DNA from 3 places in the Paeniglutamicibacter sp. NPDC091659 genome. Region 2 is predicted to be linked to each of the others. Evidence: riboswitches for the same ligand, from Rfam matches in the RefSeq annotation. Region 2 holds a riboswitch; each other region holds the start of a gene.

Region 1 (4,118 bases), on a different contig from region 2:
GTCCTTGGCGCCTCCGCCGGAGCGGATCACGAAGCCGTCGGCGGTCTCCATGACCGCCTGGAGTTGGCTGAGCGTGTCTGGATCGACCGACGCAACGTACGCCCTGTACAGCTCATCGACGTCCGTAGGACTCTTCTTGGTCGGTGCGGGGGCAGTCGCGGAAGCGGACGCTGTGCTCGCTTCGTCAGTGGAAATTGCGAGCTCGACCCCGGTGCCCCGCGTCAGCGTGTCCAGCTTTTGGGTGACGGCGGCATGTGCAGCAACACCGACCTTGACGGCTATCTTGTTGCCCTCAATGGCAAAGGATCCCTTGAGTTTTGCCTTCCGTAGATCCGTGCGGAGCCGATCCGCAACGGCAACGAGCTCGCCCTGGGCCCTGAACTCTTCGACGCCCATGCCCAGGTCGCGCTTCACCGCCTCGGCAAGCCCTTGGGGCAAATCCTCATCCCGAACATCAGATGCGGCCGCGGTGATGGCGGTTAGCGTCGTGACGCCGGGATTCGACGTCTGCCCGGCGGTTGCCGGCGGGGGTCCGGCCACGAGACTGCTGCCCATCACGAAGGCCGCGGTGGCGGCGGCAACACCGGCACGCCTTAGGAAGGTCAGTGACGATTCGTGCATGTGGTGTTCTCCCCATCGAGGTGGTGTCCGGCATGTTGCATTCTCGGATGCGTTGGGGACATCCGGACCGGGCACAAAACGAGCAACGTTTGACCGCAGGGTGTCACTCTAACCCGAGGCCATGCGGGAACGAAGTCCCGGCGCCACTATTGCGGCGACACCTTGGGAGCCCCGCAACCGCTCATGTGTGGCGGGGAATCCGAGGGGCCTGGCTGCTACTCGGGCGCCGATGCGGTGTCTGGCTCCGTGGTTCCGTCGCCCACGGGACGCTTGCGGTCGAGCGGCCAAATGACCTCACGGGCCTGCCCTAGGACCCTGTCGACAGAAATCATGCCGCCGCCGGGCGCACCGAGCAACGCCCGGGAGTCCTCGGAGACCGAGCGGTGGTCGCCCATGACCCAAATGCGGCCGTGCGGAACCTTGGCGGTGAACTCCTGCTCGCTGGGCTTGTCGCCGGCATAGAGGTAGGGCTCATCCAGCGGATGGCCGTTGACGCTGAGCTTGCCGTCCGGCCCGCAGCAGGCGACGGTGTCCCCTGCCACGCCGATGACACGCTTGACGTACACCGAGTCGTTGCCGGCAAGGCGAAGTGCCCAGGCAAGGGAATCCACGGCATTGGGACTTTGATAGGGCAGGAAGGAGCCACGGCCGTCAAAAATGATGATGTCGCCGCGCTTGATGGGCTCTGACTTGTAGGCAAGGCGGTTCACCAAGAGCCCGTCACCGGGGTTCAACGTCGATTCCATGGAGGCGGAACCGATGTAGTAGAAATCAATGATCGTTGCACGGATCACCAAGGTGATCACTGCCGCGGCCATGAGGGCGCCAACGGCAAAGCGCCAGCCCCGCGAACGGGACCGGCGCTTTGCTGAAGCGGAAAAACTTTCCGATTCTGTAGGTTGATCCACGATGGATCCCCGTGACCGCGCGAAGGCGGAAACGAAGGTTCTCGCTTTTCTTACTACTTGGCGGTGCGGAAGTCGCGCTTTTCGCGGATCTTCGCAGCCTTGCCGTGGCGATCGCGCATGTAGAACAGCTTCGCACGGCGAACGTCGCCGCGGGAAACCAGTTCGATCTTTTCGAGGACCGGGGAGTGTACCGGGAAGGTACGCTCTACGCCGACGCCGAAGGAGACCTTGCGAACGGTGAAGGTTTCGCGAACGCCGTCACCCTGGCGACCAAGGACGAAGCCCTGGAAGACCTGGACACGGGAGTTCTTGCCTTCGATGATGTTTACGTGAACCTTGACGGTGTCACCCGGGCGGAAAGCCGGGACATCGGTGCGCAGCGAGGCTGCATCGACAGAGTCGAGAATATGCATGAATGCATCTCCTAGGCAGACGCCGCAGGTCACCTACCTTAGACACGGGACACTTATTTTCCCCGACGCACAAAAGCGCGACGGCAGAAAGATTTGGTGTTCCGAAGCTTGGTACCGGGACCCGTTTGCGGATCCTCGGCGGATCAACTGTTGACTCGTTCCCCCTGCGGCAGGAGCAGAACCCAGTAGACCCAAGAATCCATTTTGCCATACTCCCGGCCATGCGGCGAAGTCCGGCACCCCGGGAGCTGCTCCCGCGGTCGCGATTCTTCGGCACACCCGACCCGCGTTCCGCCGTCGCCGGGCGATCGGCGGCACCCACGGCTCGGTGTCGAGGCGGCGCCACGCGTGTCCGACGTTACATTTGACCCTTCGGCGGAATGTGCTGTAGCTTCACTTACGACCACACGGGAGCCCTTGCAGGGGCTGAGATCGAGCTGACGCAGCTTGCGACCGTTGAACCTGTCCGGGTAATGCCGGCGAAGGAAGTGAGTACTCCTTGAGCACCATCGAAACAACGATCAACCCTGCCCAAGACGCCCCCGAGGCAACCGAAACCCAATCCCTGAGGTCCCACTCGCTGGCCTACCTCGAGGATGCCGATTCCGGGATCCGGGTCCCGGTGACCGAGATCGCGCTGGAACCCTCCCCCGGCGGCCAGCCCAACGCCCCGCTGCGGGTGTACCGCACCGCGGGTCCGGGCAGCGACCCGGTCGTGGGGCTGCCGCCGTTCCGCGCGCCGTGGATCGCGGACCGCTCGGACACCGAGACGTACGCGGGCCGCGAACGCAACCTGCTCGACGACGGCAAGTCGGCGATGCGCCGGGGGGCCGCCTCGGCCGAGTGGAAGGGAGCCAAGCCGGAACCCCGGCGCGCGGATCCCGGGAAACGGGTGACCCAGATGCACTACGCCCGCCGGGGCATCACCACCCCGGAAATGCGCTTCGTCGCCCTGCGCGAGAACTGTGACGTGGAGCTGGTGCGCAGCGAGGTCGCGGCCGGCCGGGCGATCATCCCGAACAACATCAACCACCCCGAGTCCGAGCCAATGGTCATCGGCAAGGCGTTCCTGGTGAAGATCAACGCCAACATCGGCAACTCCGCGGTGACAAGTTCCATTGCCGAGGAGGTCGACAAGCTGCAGTGGGCCACCCGGTGGGGCGCCGACACCGTGATGGACCTGTCCACCGGCGACGACATCCACACCACCCGCGAATGGCTGATCCGCAACGCCCCGGTTCCCATCGGCACCGTGCCGATCTACCAGGCTCTGGAAAAGGTCAACGGCGAGGCCAACGCACTGACCTGGGAGATCTTCCGCGACACGGTGATCGAGCAGTGCGAGCAGGGCGTCGACTACATGACCATCCACGCGGGCGTGCTGTTGCGCTACGTGCCGCTGACGGCCAACCGGGTCACCGGCATCGTCTCGCGCGGCGGTGCCATCATGGCCGGCTGGTGCCTGGCCCACCACCAGGAGAACTTCCTCTACACGCACTTCGACGAGCTGTGCGAGATCTTCGCCCAGTACGACGTCGCGTTCTCGCTCGGCGACGGGCTGCGCCCCGGATCGATCGCCGACGCCAACGACGCGGCCCAGTTCGCGGAGCTGGACACCCTCGCGGAGCTGACGGCCAGGGCCTGGGAATACGACGTGCAGGTCATGGTCGAGGGCCCCGGGCACATCCCGTTCCACCTGGTGCGGGAGAACGTCGAACGCCAGCAGGAGCTGTGCAAGGGCGCGCCCTTCTACACGCTCGGCCCGCTGGTCACCGACATCGCACCGGGCTACGACCACATCACCAGCGCGATCGGCGCCACGGAGATCGCCCGCTACGGCACGGCCATGCTCTGCTACGTGACGCCCAAGGAGCACTTGGGCCTGCCGAACAAGGACGACGTGAAGACCGGGGTGATCACCTACAAGATCGCCGCCCACGCCGCGGACCTGGCCAAGGGGCACCCGGGTGCCTCCGCGCGGGACGACGCCCTGTCCAAGGCGCGCTTCGAGTTCCGCTGGCGCGACCAGTTCGCCCTGTCGCTGGACCCGGTCACCGCCGAGTCCTTCCACGACGAGACGCTGCCCGCCGAGCCGGCCAAGACCGCGCACTTCTGCTCCATGTGCGGCCCGAAGTTCTGCTCGATGCGCATCAGCCAGGACATCAGGGACGAGTAC
Region 2 (4,118 bases):
GCAGCTGGGCCGTGGCCCCGGTGCTGCTGTTGGCCTGGATCGTCCAGCTGCTCACCGCACCTGTCTCGGCGCACATGGTCGGCCGGGCCGGCTACCGCACCCGACACCTCAAGCGTGACACCCTGGTCACCGACGAGCTGGCCACGGTGGTCGAGGCTGCCGGCAAACGCGAAGGCCGGGAGCACGGCGAAAACCCGCCCGCGGACCGCACCGACTTCATCGACTAGGTGCCCGCAGCGGGTCTTGGCAACCGGTCACAATCAAGAACAGTCGGCCGAGAGCGCCATTGGCGGCGAGGCAACGAGGCTCCATGCCAAGACTCGGTTATACCCGTCGATGACGTGGCGTTCAGTGGTTGCAGGGCGCATTCGATGGATCCAGCACAGCGGAAAAGAAGAAAAGCGAGTACAGATCTCTCTTGTAAAGGAGTAGTACCTGGGATTGGCTTTGGTGCATGCCAAGGCCTCGGAACCCAAGGATTCCATGGGCTTGGATGCCAGGTTTTTGCAACGGCCCCCGAACAACGGAGAGACCCATGAACCGCACCACCGTTCGTCGATTTGCACCTGCTGCCCTGCTTACCTCCGCGCTGCTCGCCGTATCGTCGGCAGCTGTCGCAGCACCTCCGCCGCCCCGGCCGGACTTTCCGCCTGGCGTGGTGGTCCCCGCCGGGGCTGCCTGTGATTTTGCGCTGGGGGTTGCCGGGACCGGCGCCAAGGCGCGCATCAAGTCGTTCGCAAACGGCAGCCAGATCATCTCGGGCAAGGGCTACCTGCTGACCTACACGAACGCCGACACCGGGAAATCCGTGTCCTTCGAAACCAACGGAACGTCCGAGCATACGTCGGCCCCCGACGCTGACAACGTCGTGACCATCACGTCGAGGGGAAGCACCGGCCTGATCCTGTTTCCCCCTCCGGACGCGTCAAACGTCCCGGGGGTAGAAGCGCCGTCGGCAATCCAGTACACGGGACGCATCGTCTTCACCTTTGACCTCGATGACGGTCGTACTACATTGCTCAGTGCTTCCGGAACACAACGGGACCTCTGCGCCGAGCTGTCCTAAGCGGAAAAGCAGAGCCGGGATGGCGGGTAGCGCCGGACCCTGCAGCTGATGCTACGGAGGACACCCAAAAATAGGGTGTCCTCCGTAGCGTCACGTGGGGTGTGACTGCCGATCCCGTTTGGTGGACTATACGCATCCCGACGACGGATCGGATCCGGCGGGCCCGATCCGTGGCATCCGCGACGTTGCTCTTCGGCGCAAGACAAAGGACCCGAAGAAAGTTCTTCGGGTCCTGGAAGTCAGTAAGTTACGAGTTCTTGGTGAACTTGGCAATCGCCTTCTGGGTGCCACGGTCGGTGAGCACCTGGATCAGCGCCGCGGTGACTGCCGAAAGCAGGGCAAACCCGATGGCCTGGCGCATTGTGGCTTCCGCTTGGGCTTCCTTGTTTCCGTGCTTCGGCGGCTGCTGGCCCGTAAATCCAACCCACAGCTTGTCGACGATCTTTCCGCCAACGAATCCTGCGGCGATGGTGATGGCCGGGCCAAGTAGTTTCATCAAGCTGTTCACGGGTGCTCCCAATATGTTGCGGCAACGGTACCTGCTCCAGCATAGCCTGCGGTAGCATGACAGGACTGAAACAATCACGACAGGGGAGCGCTGCGCGGTCTAGGCCGATGCAAAAGCGCTGAGAGTGCGGAAAGCCGCAGACCCTCGAACCTGCCCCGGCTAGTACCGGCGAAGGAAGTCGAGTTCTCAGGGGTGCGCCGAAAAACGCATTCCCTCCCCTCCTTGTATCCAAGGAGGATCATCATCATGAGCACCATCGAAGGCCGTAACGGCCAAAGCAACGCAGCACCCAGGACCAGTTCGTGGCGTGTCGTCGACATCGTCATTGCCGCGGTCATCGCGGTGTCCTCGGGCGTCATCTTCTGGGCATGGAACAACACCCACCACGTCCTGGATTTCCTGTTCTTGGCATTCCCGCCATCCTCCGCACTGGTTGCTGGCATGTGGCTGTTCCCCGCGGTCCTGGGCGCGCTGATCATCCGCAAGCCCGGAGCAGCCCTCTTCTGCGAACTTGTCGCCGCCATGGTGAGCGCGCTGCTGGGTTCCGAGTTCGGCTTGACGGTTTTGGCTTCCGGACTCGTCCAGGGTCTGGGCGCCGAAGCCGTCTTCGCCGCGTTCCGCTACCGCCGCTGGAACCTGCCCGTGGCACTGCTCGCCGGCGCCGCAACGGGCCTGTTTGGCGGCATCAACGACGCCTTCATCTTCCGCTGGTTCCCCGAATACACCATGGCCATGCAGCTGACCTACGTTGCCTTCATGACCATCTCCGGCCTGGTCATTGCGGGCCTGCTGTCCTTCTACGCCACCCGTGCCTTGGCCAAGACCGGTGCACTGGGCGCGTTGTCCAGCCGCAAGGCGGCAACCGAACCAACGTTCGGCTAGGAAGGGCCCGAAGCCATGAACACCCCTTCAACGCTTCAACACGGCTCCGGCACCCCGACGCCGGACATGCACGGTGCGGCCGTGTCGGTCACCGCCAAGGACTGGGGGTGGCGTCACGCAGACCGGAGCAACCCGGCACTGTGGGGACTTGACCTGGAGATTCCCGCGGGGCAGCGCGTGCTGTTGGCAGGCGCCTCCGGTGCCGGCAAATCCACGCTCCTCTATGCCCTGGCCGGGGTCCTACACGAAGACGACGAGGCATATTCCTCCGGGGAACTCCTGCTCGATGGCCGACCGGCGTCCGAGGGCCGCGGGTTGGTGGGTCTCATGCAGCAGGATCCTGAAACCCAGGTGGTCCAGGCCCGGGTCGGGGACGACGTGGCCTTCGGCGCCGAGAACCTGTCGGTGCCGCCCGCAGAGATCCAGCGACGGATTGTCGAGGCACTCGACGCGGTTGGCCTGGACGTTCCGCTGGACCATCCGACCAGCGCGCTTTCGGGCGGGCAAAAACAACGGCTGGCCCTCGCCGGAATCCTCGCCATGGGACCTGGCCTGGTGCTGCTCGACGAACCCACGGCGAACCTTGACCCGGAAGGTGTCCTTGAAGTCCGCGATGCTGTCATCAGGGCGTTGGATTCCACCGGGGCAACGCTGCTGATCGTCGAACACCGCCTCGATGCCTGGGCGCCGCACATGGACAGGGTCATCGTGCTGGAACCCGGTGGGGGAGTCGCGCATGACGGGAGCCCGGAGACGCTCTTTGCGCCGGGCCCGGTGCGCGATGAACTCATCGCGGCCGGCGTCTGGGTACCCGGGTGCTCGCCAACGATCGGGGCCATCGAATCGGCCCCGGCGGACGCCACCGTCCTGCTGGAGGCCAAGGACCTGTCGGTCGCCCGGAAAAAGGGCGGATCGATTGCCGCCGGCAACCTGGACCTCCGCATCACCGGCGGCAACGCCTGGTGCATCCGCGGGGCCAACGGCGCCGGCAAGTCGACGTTTGCGCTGACCCTGGGCGGACTCCTGCCCCAGGTCTCGGGCAGCCTGCTGGCCACCATGGACCTCGCCGACGGCACCGAGGCGCGCCCCTACAACTGGCGTGCAACCGAGCTGGTCGGCCGCATCGGTTCGGTCTTCCAAGAGCCGGAACACCAGTTCGTGGCCGCCACGGTCCGCGAGGAACTGGCCTTCGGCCCAAGCCATGCCGTGAAACCCGGAACCCGGGAACCGCTCTTCGACGCGGAGTCCATCGAGCGGAGGGTCGACGAACTCCTGCAGCGGCTTCGGCTCGAGCACCTTGCCGAGGCGAACCCGTTCACCCTTTCGGGCGGCGAAAAGCGGCGGTTGTCGGTGGCCACGGTGCTGGCCTCCAGCCCGGCCATCCTGATCCTCGACGAGCCGACCTTCGGGCAGGACGCCAACACGTGGCGGGAACTTGCCATGCTGTTGCGCGAGGAGCTGGCCCGCGGCACGGCGATCATTGCGGTGACCCACGACGTGGACTTTGCCAGGGCCTTGGGCGCCGAGGAATTCTTCATCAGCGCCGAGCCCCGGAAAGCCGGAGACGTTGAAAAACGCACCGGACTGCTTGAATCCGACGCGCGCGGCGGTGCCAGTTTCCTGGGCAAGGCAAACCCGCTGTCCAAGTTGCTGGCCGTGGGC
Region 3 (4,118 bases), on a different contig from region 2:
TGCCGATCTTGATGGCGTCGATGGCCACGTCGTCGGACACGGCAAGCAGCTGTTCGCCCAGGAATTGCGCCGGCGGCACATGGACGGCCCGCACCCCGTGCGTGTTTTGGGCGGTGAGCGCGCTGATGACGGCCATCCCGTAGCCGCCGCAGGCGCCAATCGACTTCAGGTCGGCCTGGATGCCGGCGCCGCCGGAGGGGTCGGAACCGGCAATGGACAGGATGTTCTTGATGTCTTGCGTGAGGTCTTCGCTCATCGGGATGCCCCTGCCCAGGCGGCTTCCCACGTTGTGAGCAGTTCGGCGCTGGCCGCCTGCGGGTCCTCCGCCGAGCAGATGGCGCGGACCACGGCCATGCCGGCGGCCCCGCCGTCGACGATGCCGTCGATGTCGACCAATCCGAGGCCGCCGATGGCCACGCACGGCAGCGTGCTTTGGCCGACCGCGCGGGCCAGGCCCGCATGGCCGAGTGGTTCGGGATGGTCCTTCTTGGTGGGGGTCGCGTGGACCGCCCCGACGCCCAGGTAGTCGATGGTTCCGGGGAAGCGGGCGTTGAGCTCGCTGGCTGCGGCGATTTGCGCGTCCTTTGAGGCGCTCAGGCCCAGCACCGCATCGGGGCCGATCAGCGCACGGACCAGTTCGGCGGGGATGTCGGACTGGCCGATGTGTACGCCCTGCACGCTGGCACCCGAAGCTCGGGCGGCCAGGTACACGTCGACGCGGTCGTTGACCAGCAGGTCGGCCCGTCCCTCTGTGTGCACGGAGGACTTGCGGACCACCTCCAGGAATTCGGCCGCAGGCATGTCCTTGCAACGCAGCTGGACCGTCTTGACGCCGCCGGCGACAGCCGCGGCAATGATTTCGTCCAGCGGCCGGCCGGCGGTCGAGGCCGAATCGGCAACCAGGTAAACGCTGAGATCCCGCATCAGGAAAGCACCGCCTTTTCCATCAGTTCCTGCGGGCCGACCAGGGCCAACGCATCGAGGAAGTTCACCGCGAAGGAGCCGGGCCCGTTGCTGAGCAGTTCCGCGCGCTCGGCGGCTGCCGAGTAGAACGCGTGCGCCGCGACCGTCGCGACCAGCGCGTCGTCGTGGACGGCAACGAATGCGGCACAGATGGCACCGAGGGCGCAGCCGCCACCGGTCACGCGCGTCAGCAGGCTGCTGCCGCCGTGCACCAGCACGGTCCGGGCGCCGTCGGTCACCAGGTCCCGTGGACCGGAAACCGCGACCACGGCTCCGGTGCGCAGGGCCAGGGAGCGGGCGTGGGAGGCTGCGGATTCCACCGAGTCCGTCGACTCGACCCCGCGGCCGCCGGTGCCGGACTCCGCCAGCACCATGATTTCGGAGGCGTTGCCGCGGATGACGGTCGGGTTCAGCCCGCGCAGCTCGAAGGCCAGCTCGGTGCGGACCCGCAGGGCCCCCACGGCCACCGGGTCCAGCACCCACGGCGTGCCCGCGGCGTTGGCGGCGGCGACGGCCTCAAGGGCTCCGGCGCGCTGTTCGGCGTAGGGGGTTCCCAGATTGACGAGGGTTCCGGAGGCGATCGCGGCAAAGTCGCCGGCCTCCCCGGGCAGGTCGGCCATGGCCGGCGAGGCGCCGGCGGCCAGCAGCACATTGGCCGTGAAATTGGTGACCACAGTGTTGGTGATGCACTGGATCAGGGGGGTGGAGGCGCGCAGGGCCGACACGCAGTCGGCCAGCTCGCCGGGGCTTACAACAAATGAAGGCGCAATGGATTCCATTAGCAACATCCCTCCGCTAGTACGAACTAGATCAGGTGCGACGGGTCTTATCTCAGTTGGTGCGCATGCGCGCCAACACCCCGTGTCACTAAGCGCGAGCCTACCCCACGGTCGGGCCCTCGGTGCAACTACATTTCCTCCGCCGGCGTTTCGGGTCAGGCCCGCCGGGCGCGGCAGGCTGTCGGAGCAGGCGGCCGCGCCGTAGGCTCTGGGTATGGGCATTTTTCCTTACACTTCCGAACCCGTGGCTCCCCTGGAGAGCGCGGCGTCGAACGAGCTTGAGCTACCCCGTGTCGTCGCGGAGAATCCGGCAAGGATCGTCGAGATCGTCGACGCCATGCACGACGTGGTGGCCACGCGCCTGGCGCACCCGAGGCGCTTCAGGGCATCGCAGCTCAAGGCCCTGGAACGCATGCTGGATGCGCACCAGCAGGACTTCATCGATGCGCTGGCCGACGACCTGGGCAAGGGCGCGGTCGAGGCGAAGCTGACCGAAATCGACATGGTGCGCGCCGAGATCGACCACGCCCAGCTGCACCTTTCGGAGTGGATGGAATCCAAGGCGGTGAAGATCCCGCTGGCGCTGCACCCCGCGGCGGCCAAGATCGAGCCGCAGCCGCTCGGCGTGGTGCTCATCATCGGCGCCTGGAACTACCCGCTGCAGCTCATGCTGGCCCCGCTGGTTGCCGCCATCGCCGCGGGCAACGTGGCGGTGCTCAAGCCCTCGGAGCTGGCCCCCGCCACGTCGATCGCGCTGGGGAAGCTGATCCCGCAGTTCCTGGACCAGCGTGCCTACGCGGTGGTCCAGGGCGGCGCCGGCACCAGCAAGGTCCTTCTGGAGCAGCAGTTCGACCACATCTTCTACACCGGCGGGGAAAAGGTCGGGCGGATCGTGGCCCGTGCCGCGGCCGAACACCTGACGCCCGTCACCCTTGAACTGGGCGGCAAGTCCCCGGCCGTGGTGATGGACGGATCCCACGCGGCCGTCGCCCGTCGCCTGGCCTACGGCAAGTTCATGAACGCGGGCCAGACCTGCGTGGCGCCCGACTACGTGCTGGCCGTCGGGAATGCGGCCGAGACCCTGGAAAAGCAGCTGGCCAAGGCCATCACCGGGTTCTACGGAAAGTCCCCGTTGGAGAGCCGCGACTACGGGCGGATCGTCAACCGGGCGCACTTCAACAGGCTCGTCTCCTACCTGGAGCAGGGGGAAGTGGTGATCGGCGGCGGATACGACGAGGCGACGCTGAAGATCGAACCCACGGTGATGATCAACGTCGATCCGGATTCCCCGCTCATGCAGGAGGAAATCTTCGGGCCGATCCTGCCGATCATGAAGGTCGAGAGCTTCGACGCTGCGGTGCGCTTCATCAACTCGCGCCCCAACCCGCTGGCCGCCTACCTGTTCAGCGAGAACCCGCGCCTGCAGTCGTCCTTCGGCGACCAGGTGCGTGCCGGGGCGATCGTGCACAACGCCCCGAACCTGCACCTTGCGGTGCCGTCGCTTCCCTTCGGCGGGGTCGGGGCCTCCGGCATGGGTTCCTACCACGGCCGCCACGGCTTCGAGCGGCTCTCGCAGATGCGCCCGGTCATGGTCAAGACCGCGGTGGTCGACACGCTCAAGGCGATCTACCCGCCGTACACCTGGGCGAAGAGCAAGATCATCGACAGGCTGCTCTAGCCCAACCAGAAGCAGCCCAACCAAAAACAGGCGCACCAAAAAACCGGCGGCCGGCGGGAATCCATGTCGATTCCCGCCGGCCGTTTAGCGGTTTCTAGCCGAGCACCGAATCAACGATCGTCTTGGCCTCGGCCTGCACCCGGGCCAAGTGTTCGTCGCCGAGGAAGGACTCCGCGTAGATCTTGTAGACGTCCTCGGTGCCCGACGGGCGCGCCGCGAACCAGGCGTTTTCGGTGGTGACCTTCAGGCCGCCGATCTTCGCCCCGTTGCCCGGGGCCTCGGTCAGCCGCGCCGTGATGGGTTCGCCGGCAAGCTCGTCGGCCGTGACGTCGGTTGCCGACAGGCTGCCGAGCTTTGCCTTCTGCTCGCGGGTGGCCGGGGCGTCGATGCGCGCGTAGCTGGGCGCCCCGTGGGTTTCGGCCAGGCGTGCGTAGTGCACCGACGGGGTGGAACCCGTGGTTGCCGTGATTTCGCTGGCCAGCAGGGACATGATGATGCCGTCCTTGTCGGTGGTCCAGGTGGTGCCGTCGTGGCGCAGGAACGATGCGCCGGCGGATTCCTCGCCGCCGAAGGCGCCCGAGCCGTCCAGCAGACCCGGCACGAACCACTTGAAGCCCACCGGGACCTCCACCAGCTTGCGGCCGAGGTCCGCGGCGACGCGGTCGATCATGGAGGAGGACACAAGGGTCTTGCCGATC

Evidence for each region. A riboswitch is a leader RNA that binds a small molecule or an ion and turns the genes downstream of it on or off. The one in region 2 is predicted to bind thiamine pyrophosphate.
Region 1: linked by a shared signal. The riboswitch ahead of thiC (phosphomethylpyrimidine synthase ThiC) and the one ahead of ACIQLF_RS15285 (ECF transporter S component) in region 2 are both predicted to bind thiamine pyrophosphate.
Region 3: linked by a shared signal. The riboswitch ahead of thiM (hydroxyethylthiazole kinase) and the one ahead of ACIQLF_RS15285 (ECF transporter S component) in region 2 are both predicted to bind thiamine pyrophosphate.

What each region holds. Positions count from the first base shown of each region.
Region 1 covers NZ_JBIVTO010000002.1:518,649-522,766, forward strand. Annotated here, with positions in the region: gene ACIQLF_RS07440 (S1 family peptidase) at 1-621, opposite strand, end outside; gene lepB (signal peptidase I) at 837-1,439, opposite strand; gene rplS (50S ribosomal protein L19) at 1,583-1,942, opposite strand; TPP riboswitch at 2,340-2,447, shown strand; gene thiC (phosphomethylpyrimidine synthase ThiC) at 2,442-4,118, shown strand, end outside.
Region 2 covers NZ_JBIVTO010000008.1:108,944-113,061, forward strand. Annotated here, with positions in the region: gene mnhG (monovalent cation/H(+) antiporter subunit G) at 1-227, shown strand, start outside; gene ACIQLF_RS15275 (hypothetical protein) at 536-1,066, shown strand; gene ACIQLF_RS15280 (DUF4235 domain-containing protein) at 1,314-1,574, opposite strand; TPP riboswitch at 1,646-1,768, shown strand; gene ACIQLF_RS15285 (ECF transporter S component) at 1,821-2,456, shown strand; gene ACIQLF_RS15290 (ATP-binding cassette domain-containing protein) at 2,472-4,118, shown strand, end outside.
Region 3 covers NZ_JBIVTO010000001.1:30,865-34,982, reverse strand. Annotated here, with positions in the region: gene thiD (bifunctional hydroxymethylpyrimidine kinase/phosphomethylpyrimidine kinase) at 1-256, opposite strand, end outside; gene thiE (thiamine phosphate synthase) at 253-924, opposite strand; gene thiM (hydroxyethylthiazole kinase) at 924-1,742, opposite strand; TPP riboswitch at 1,734-1,835, opposite strand; gene ACIQLF_RS00170 (aldehyde dehydrogenase family protein) at 1,957-3,420, shown strand; gene pgm (phosphoglucomutase (alpha-D-glucose-1,6-bisphosphate-dependent)) at 3,515-4,118, opposite strand, start outside.